2 regions of the Priestia sp. ABM2_011 genome follow, and region 1 is predicted to be linked to the other one. Evidence: riboswitches for the same ligand, from Rfam matches in the RefSeq annotation. Region 1 holds a riboswitch; the other holds the start of a gene.

Evidence for each region. A riboswitch is a leader RNA that binds a small molecule or an ion and turns the genes downstream of it on or off. The one in region 1 is predicted to bind S-adenosylmethionine.
Region 2: another riboswitch for S-adenosylmethionine. It lies ahead of ACXAE4_RS08125 (hypothetical protein); the one in region 1 lies ahead of mtnW (2,3-diketo-5-methylthiopentyl-1-phosphate enolase).

Annotation. Positions count from the first base shown of each region.
Region 1 is NZ_JBSWUB010000001.1:4,058,408-4,062,429, reverse strand. Features, by position in the region: gene ACXAE4_RS21600 (carbon-nitrogen family hydrolase) at 1-248, opposite strand, end outside; gene ACXAE4_RS21595 (pyridoxal phosphate-dependent aminotransferase) at 361-1,533, shown strand; SAM riboswitch class I at 1,664-1,770, shown strand; gene mtnW (2,3-diketo-5-methylthiopentyl-1-phosphate enolase) at 1,851-3,095, shown strand; gene ACXAE4_RS21585 (2-hydroxy-3-keto-5-methylthiopentenyl-1-phosphate phosphatase) at 3,092-3,757, shown strand; gene ACXAE4_RS21580 (methylthioribulose 1-phosphate dehydratase) at 3,754-4,022, shown strand, end outside.
Region 2 is NZ_JBSWUB010000001.1:1,547,593-1,551,614, forward strand. Features, by position in the region: gene ACXAE4_RS08105 (glycosyltransferase family 2 protein) at 1-82, shown strand, start outside; gene ACXAE4_RS08110 (hypothetical protein) at 190-630, shown strand; gene ACXAE4_RS08115 (GNAT family N-acetyltransferase) at 712-1,158, shown strand; gene ACXAE4_RS08120 (hypothetical protein) at 1,197-1,466, opposite strand; SAM riboswitch class I at 1,588-1,689, shown strand; gene ACXAE4_RS08125 (hypothetical protein) at 1,753-2,097, shown strand; gene ACXAE4_RS08130 (DUF1540 domain-containing protein) at 2,198-2,356, shown strand; gene alaP (alanine permease AlaP) at 2,673-4,022, shown strand, end outside.

The DNA of each region.
Region 1 (4,022 bases):
CCTGCCACAATATTTACTTCGTTCGTTTTAGCAAATTGAGAGATTAATTGCTTGGCCTGCTGTCCTTCATCATCGGCAATTTCGTCTAGCCGCGTCAAATCATAAGCTGTATCCCATAGCTCAGGAAGCACAAGGATGTCAGGGTTTTCTTTTAGAGCTTCCGTCATTTTTTGTTGAATATATTTTCGGTTTTTAGTTGGGTTTCCAAACGCAATATCAAGCTGCAAACACGTGATTTTTACACTCACTTTATCATCCGTCCTTTTTTTAGTAGTTGAAAAAAATGACTTTACAAGTTGAGTATTACAATATATTATTTGTGACTAGAATTTCAAGAATTTTTTGAGAAGGTGTGCGATGATGAAACAATTTGAGCAATCGGAACTATTAAAAAGTTTACCAAAACAATTTTTTGCATCACTTGTAGGCAAGGTAGGAAAAGTAATGGCCCAAGGGCACGACGTTATTAACTTAGGGCAGGGAAATCCTGATCAGCCTACTCCTTCACATATTGTAGAAACACTCCAAAAAGCAAGTGCTAATCCTATGCATCATAAATATTCTCCATTTCGGGGGCACCAGTTTTTAAAAGAGGCCGTTGCGACTTTTTATAAACGAGAATATGGCGTTGATGTGGATCCTGAAAAAGAAGTAGCTATTTTGTTTGGCGGGAAGGGTGGACTTGTAGAAATTCCGCAGTGCTTATTAAACCCTGGAGATACGGTGCTGGTTCCGGATCCTGGATATCCTGATTACTGGTCTGGAGTAGAGCTTGCAAAAGCAAAGATGGAAGTGATGCCGCTCACGGCTGAAAATCATTTTCTGCCCGTATACGAAGAGATAGGTGAACGTGCTAAAGAACAGGCAAAGCTCATGTTTTTAAACTATCCGAATAATCCTACCGGTGCAGTGGCAACGGCAGAATTTTTTGAAGACACCGTGGCGTTTGCTGCCAAGCACGATATTTGTGTGGTACACGACTTTGCCTACGGAGCCATTGGATTTGATGGTAAAAAGCCAATCAGCTTTTTACAGACTCCTGGTGCAAAAGAGACGGGAATTGAAATTTATACTCTTTCTAAAACGTATAACATGGCGGGATGGCGAGTTGGATTTGCTGTAGGAAATGAAAGTGTAGTAGAAGCTATTAATCTTCTTCAAGATCATATGTATGTCAGCCTCTTTGGAGCGGTTCAAGAGGCAGCAGCGGCAGCTCTGTTAGAATCTCAACAATGTGTGAATGATTTAGTTAAGCGCTATGAATCTAGACGCAATACCTTTATTCAAGGGCTTCAAGAAATTGGTTGGGACGTTACATCTCCAGCGGGTTCCTTTTTTGCATGGCTAAAAGTTCCTAAAGGATATACTTCTGAACAATTTTCAGATTTACTTCTTGAAAAAGCCCACGTTGTAGTGGCACCTGGAGTAGGCTTCGGAACATATGGTGAAGGCTATGTGCGCGTAGGACTGCTGACGGATGAAGAGCGCATGAGAGAAGCTGTATCTCGAATAAAAAAATTAAATTTATTTTAAAAACGCATTGACAATCCTTTTTGAGTTGGCTTAATATGTAAGAAGTTAACGAGATTAATAACCGATAAATCCTAGCGGTATTTTTTATTTAGTATATAATCTACGAATTCAATTTAAATAAATAGCAACTTTCTTATTAAGAGTAGGTGGAGGGACTAGCCCGATGAAGCCCGGCAACCGACTTAACGCATGTTAAGCACGGTGCTAATTCTTGCAGCAGCAGCTGAGAGATAAGAAGAGCAACGAAAGCCTCTTCTTAATCACAGAAGAGGTTTTTTTTATTAACGATATTAAACAGCAAGGGAGTTTTTAGCATAATGAGTGAAATCGTTGCAAGCTACTTACTACATGACAATAAAGGAAATTTTCATAAAAAAGCGGAAGGAATCGCTTTAGGACTAACCGTCGGCTCATGGACAGATCTGCCGCTTTTAGATCAACAGCAGCTTCAAAAGCATAAAGGGCGCGTCGTATCCGTAACTGAGCTTCAAGACTGCGAACGTGTTAACGGATATTTAGGCGGAGAGGTTAAGCAGGCTATTGTCAAAATTGCTTATCCTACTGCCAACTTTTCAAGAGATTTACCGGCTATTTTAGTTACGGTTTTCGGAAAACTATCACTTGATGGAAAAGTGAAATTATTAGACTTGGATTTTCCTGATGAATTATTAGCTGAATTCCCAGGACCGCGCTTTGGAATAGAAGGTATACGAGAGAAACTAGGCGTTTATGACCGTCCGCTTGTGATGAGTATTTTTAAAGGCGTGATTGGAAGAGACATGACGTACTTAACAACTCAGCTGCGTGAGCAAGCGCTTGGCGGAGTGGATTTGGTTAAAGACGACGAGATTTTGTTTGATAGTGAACGAACACCTTTTGAAACTCGCGTTACAGAAGGAAAAAAAGTACTGAATGACGTATACGAAAAAACGGGACACCGCACGCTGTATGCTGTTAATTTAACGGGACGAACGTTTGAATTAAAAGAAAAAGCGAGAAAAGCAGCTGAGCTAGGAGCCGATGCTCTTTTATTCAACGTATTTGCTTACGGGTTAGACGTACTGCAGGCACTTCGAGAAGATGATGAAATTAACTTGCCGATTATGGCACACCCAGCTGTTAGCGGAGCGCTTACGCCATCAGAGTTTTACGGTTTTTCAAATTCATTACTGCTTGGAAAACTATTGCGCTTAGCCGGAGCAGATTTCTCACTGTTTCCATCACCATACGGAAGCGTAGCGCTTTCTCTTGAAGATACGACAGGCATTGCCTACGAATTAACGCGTCCTGTGTACAAATATAAGCAGACTTTCCCGGTTCCTTCAGCAGGAATTCATCCTGGAATGGTACCGCAGCTTGTGAAAGACTTTGGAATCGACAGCATTATTAATGCAGGAGGCGGAGTTCACGGTCATCCAGACGGCGCTATCGGAGGAGGAAAAGCATTCCGTTCGGCGATAGATGCAGTACTCTCTCATCAAACACTAGCCGAAAAAGCGGAAGAATCAAAAGAGTTGCAAAAAGCTTTGCAACTATGGGGAACAGTAGAGGTGAAAGCATGACATCGTTAAAAATCTTTTGTGACTTTGATGGAACAATCACAAATAGCGATAACATTATTGCTATTATGAAACAATTTGCTCCTCCGGAGTGGGAAAGTATTAAAGACGACGTGCTAGCACAGCGCGTCTCCATTCAAGAAGGAGTAGGGCAAATGTTTGCCTTGCTTCCCGTGGAATTAAAGGAAGATATTATTTCTTATATTTTAGAGACGTCTGCTATTCGAGATGGATTTGATGATTTTATTGCCTATACAAAAGAGCATCATATTCCGCTTTATATTGTAAGCGGAGGAATTGACTTTTTTGTAAAACCGCTTTTGGGAAATCGAGTTGCAGAGGAAATGCTCTACTGCAACGGATCTGATTTTTCCGGTGAGCATATTTCCATTACGTGGCCTCATACATGTGATAAACAGTGTACAAATGACTGCGGCTGCTGTAAGCCAACGATTATTCGCCATCTTGCAGATGAAAGAGATCATACGGTTGTTATTGGCGATTCCATTACAGATTTGCAGGCTGCCAAATTAGCTGACACTGTCATTGCGCGTGACTTTTTAATTAAAAAATGCGAAGAGCTATCTCTACCGTATCGTCCTTTTTCTACTTTTTATGATGTGATTCACCATTTACAAGAATTAACAGAAGAGGTGAAAGCATGAGTATTATGGCTCAGCAAAGATTACACGAGCTTGCAGATATAAAAGATGAGTTGGCAGAGCGCGATTGGTTCTTCGGTACAAGCGGAAACTTAGCGATTAAAGTGGATCAAAATCCGACAACTTTCTTTGTATCAGCAAGTGGAAAAGATAAAAGAAAACGCACAAATGAAGACTTTTTGTTAGTTGATCAATACGGGAAGCCTGCAGAAGAAACGCATTTAAAGCCTTCTGCTGAAACGCTTTTACACGTTAAGATTTACGAGTC
Region 2 (4,022 bases), 2.5 Mb from region 1:
ACAGCGTCCTAAATATGCGATTGAAAGAGATTTATATACAAAACACTCGTTAGACAAACAAAAAGATTTGCTGATGCATTAATTAAGAAGCTTCTCCTGAATGGAGAGGCTTTTTTGTTAAAGTGTTTATCATAATTTTTAAGGTAATAGGAGATGCTACTACTAAAATTTCTAAGGAGATCAAAATCTATGAAAAGACTACTTTATACAGTCAGCACTTTTTGTTTTGTTTGGCTTGCTTTTGCAACCATTCATGTCAGCGCTCTTTCGATTGAGAAACTTCCAATGAAGAAATCATCTGAACAATGGTCGGTCGAACTGACAAAAGCGAGCATGACGGGAGATAATCAGCTAAAGTGGAAAAATAACGTCTATCATACATATGGATTAACCGTTGAAAACATTGGAAAAGACGTAGAGCGTGTGCAGGTCCAAGCTTTTAGGCACGAAGGAAAAAATAAGGCGAAATACAGCTTGTTTTCTCCTATTGAAAGGTCTAACTTAAGCAAAAGCGGTCAGCGTTTTCGCTATGCCAATTTTGCTGTTCCTGGAAAAGCGGCAGGCTTAGACATCATGATTAACTGGACGGATGAACAAGGCAACCATCAAGAACATTTTGAATTTAAATAAAAGTCTTCGCTTAGGCGAAGACTTTTTTTTGCAGGAATTTATCTCTGTATGTGGAAAACGAACACGAAAGGAGAGATTGTGATGATTGCAAAAGCTACTGAAGAAGAAATACAGGAAATTCGGACGAAATCTGCTGATGCGCTGTTTGAAGGAACAACGCATCAGTTTCAACCGTCAACTGAACGCGTAAATGAACTAATTGATAATGCCCTTGAAAAAGGGTGTTATTATTTAGTATCTAGACAAGAAAATAAACTTGCAGGCTGGGTTTTTGTCGGTCCATCTGCCGACTTCTTTTCAAAAGCAGAAATTGGCTTTATCTACGAGTTATATGTTTTACCAGAATACCGCGGGCAAGGTCTAGCCAAGCCGTTAATGCAAAAAGCAATTGATGAATTGTCTATCAAAGGATACCCTGAAATCAGACTCAGCGTTCATGCTGGGAATTTTGCACAGCATGTGTACCGTGAACTTGGATTTGTAGATAAACAAATATCAATGAGCCTACAGGTGGCAAAACGTCCGTAATGTTGGTGAATGTCAGCGAGTCCATAAAACATAAGATGTTATACATGCGATGAGGTTCGGTAATGAAAGTAAAAGCAAATAAGTAGCCCAAACGGTGCTTTTATCCAGTGATTCAACAGCTCCGGCACCTGTATTACCTGAGGAGGGGGATCTTCAAGCGCGTTCATAACTAAAGCCGCCGCTGCTAAAATAATCCCTCCAATGCTTCCGGTTGTTTTGACAATTGCAACGTGGAAAGTAGATGAAAAAGCAATGCTAAGAAGCAGCAGCAAGCTTCCCAAAAAAGCAGATAACATATATCGTTTCATGTGCTCACCATCCTTTATAAAATCATACCATATTTTACTTCTTTTTTCTTTTTATTGAAAAGCTATTGACGTAACCTATAAAACATATTAGAATAGTCAGAAATAATTTAAAAGCGAAATATTCTTATCTAGAGAGGTGGAGGGACTGGCCCTTTGAAGCCTCAGCAACCACAATCATTGAATGGTGCTAATTCCAGCATAGCCTAGCTCTGACAGATAAGAAGAGGAATCTTTTTCTATGATGAAATCCTCTTCTTAGGAAGAAACATTTCGTATAGAAAAGGTGATGACATTGAAAAATACACAACAGGCGCTAAGCGTTGATGATTATTTAGATCTATACTTGTTAGCAAAAGAACTAAAAGACGAAACGTGGCAGCAGGAAATTTTAGCCGCGCTAAAAACGAAGCAAAATCGTTCATTTGAAGACAAACAATCCGCACTCGTTCAAGAAATATGGGAAGATTTTAAACAGTTAAATGAAGATATTTCTTTTACGTATCGCTTAATTCAAGAAGAGCCAACTAATGAACAGTTTCAAGTTAAATTAAGGAACTTGAGAGAACGGCGGATCACGCTGAGTCGTGAATTATATTTAGCTAAAAAACAGTATGTTGAACACACGCAGTAAAAGGATCCGCTTGATAAACAAGCGGTTTTTTTGCATGTAAATGTTAGAAGCGTTCTATTTCGGGTAGTAAATAGATAAGACAAAAAAAGGAGGGATAACAGTGGCCCAAGGTGTATTATGTGAAGTGAATGAGTGCATGTATTGGAAATCGGGAAATAAATGCAGTGCAGAGTCCATTTACGTTGTGAGTCCTGAAAGTAGTCACCATGTTTCTGAAACGGAAGAACCTGGCTGTAAAACTTTTGAACCCGCGAGATAAATGCTAGTTTTATAAAAAAGCATAAAATGAACGATGCGCTGACGGAGTTGAGTCGGCGTTTTTCTATTTTTAAAAAAATACTATTACTTAGGTGCGATAATAAATACATAGTAAAAAAGCAGTGTCTACGTCTAATTGTGCGTTTAAACAAAATGATACGATAATTTTTTTGTTTTTCGACAAAAGAAAAACGAGAGAAAGGTGATAGAATACAAATATACAGCCTAGCTGACTTTTAGCATAAATTTATATGAAAGCGCTAACAAAAAAGCTGTATTCATCTCGTTTTGACAGATTGGAAAAAGGGGAGACGTTTATGCAGGGGAAAACTCAGGGGAAAGAATTGAAACGCGGGTTAGAAGAAAGACATGTGACGCTGATGTCCTTAGGAGCAGCCATAGGGGTAGGGCTGTTTCTTGGATCTGCATCTGCTATTAAATTAGCAGGGCCGGGAATATTATTGGCGTATGGATTTAGCGGAATGATTATGTTTTTTATTATGAGAGCACTTGGAGAAATGGCGATTCAAAAACCTGTTGCAGGTTCATTCAGCAAGTACGCGCGCGACTATTTAGGGCCCCTTGCTGGTTATCTAACAGGTTGGAACTACTGGTTTTTATGGGTTGTAACATGTATGGCTGAAATTACAGCCGTTGGTATTTATATGGGATATTGGTATCCGGATGTACCAAACTGGATTTGGGCGTTATCGGCGCTTGTCATCATGACAACAGTTAACTTCTTAGCTGTTAAGGCATATGGTGAACTGGAATTTTGGTTTGCACTTATTAAAATTTTAGCGATTGTGTTAATGATTGCCGTTGGATTATTAATGATTGTGTTTGGAATCGGGAACGGCGGCGTTGCGACGGGTATTAAAAACTTATGGGACAACGGCGGGCTGTTCCCGAACGGATTCAAAGGTATTTTACTGTCGCTGCAAATGGTTATGTTTGCATATTTAGGAATTGAAATGATCGGCGTTACCGCGGGAGAAGTGAAAAATCCAGAAAAATCTCTAGCAAGAGCGATTGATTCGGTCTTTTGGCGTATTCTTATTTTCTACGTTGGTGCATTATTTGTCATTATGTCGATTTATCCTTGGCAAGAAATTGGTTCACAGGGAAGCCCGTTTGTATTAACATTTGAAAAAATCGGGATTCCAGCAGCGGCAGGCATTATTAACTTTGTGGTGCTAACAGCAGCTCTTTCTTCTTGTAACAGCGGTATTTTTAGTACAGGCCGTATGCTGTTTAACTTAGCAGAGCACGGAGAAGCTCCAAAAGGATACGGTCAGCTGACAAAAGGCGGCGTACCTGGAAAAGCTGTTTTAGCATCAGCGGGTGCGTTATTAGTCGGAGTAGCGTTAAACTACATTGTGCCTGCCAAAGTATTTACGTGGGTAACAAGCATTGCAACATTCGGTGCGATTTGGACTTGGGGAATTATTTTGCTTTCTCAAATTAAGTATCGCAAAACGCTAAAAAAAGGTGAAGAGGCAAAGTTAAAATACAAAATGCCTTTATTTCCGTTAACGTCTTATGTGTCACTTGCGTTCCTAGCGCTGGTGGTTGTTCTTATGGCGTACAATCCAGATACAAGAATTGCAGTTGTTATCGGACCACTATGGTTTATCGGTCTTATTATTGCGTACTACGCAAAAGGA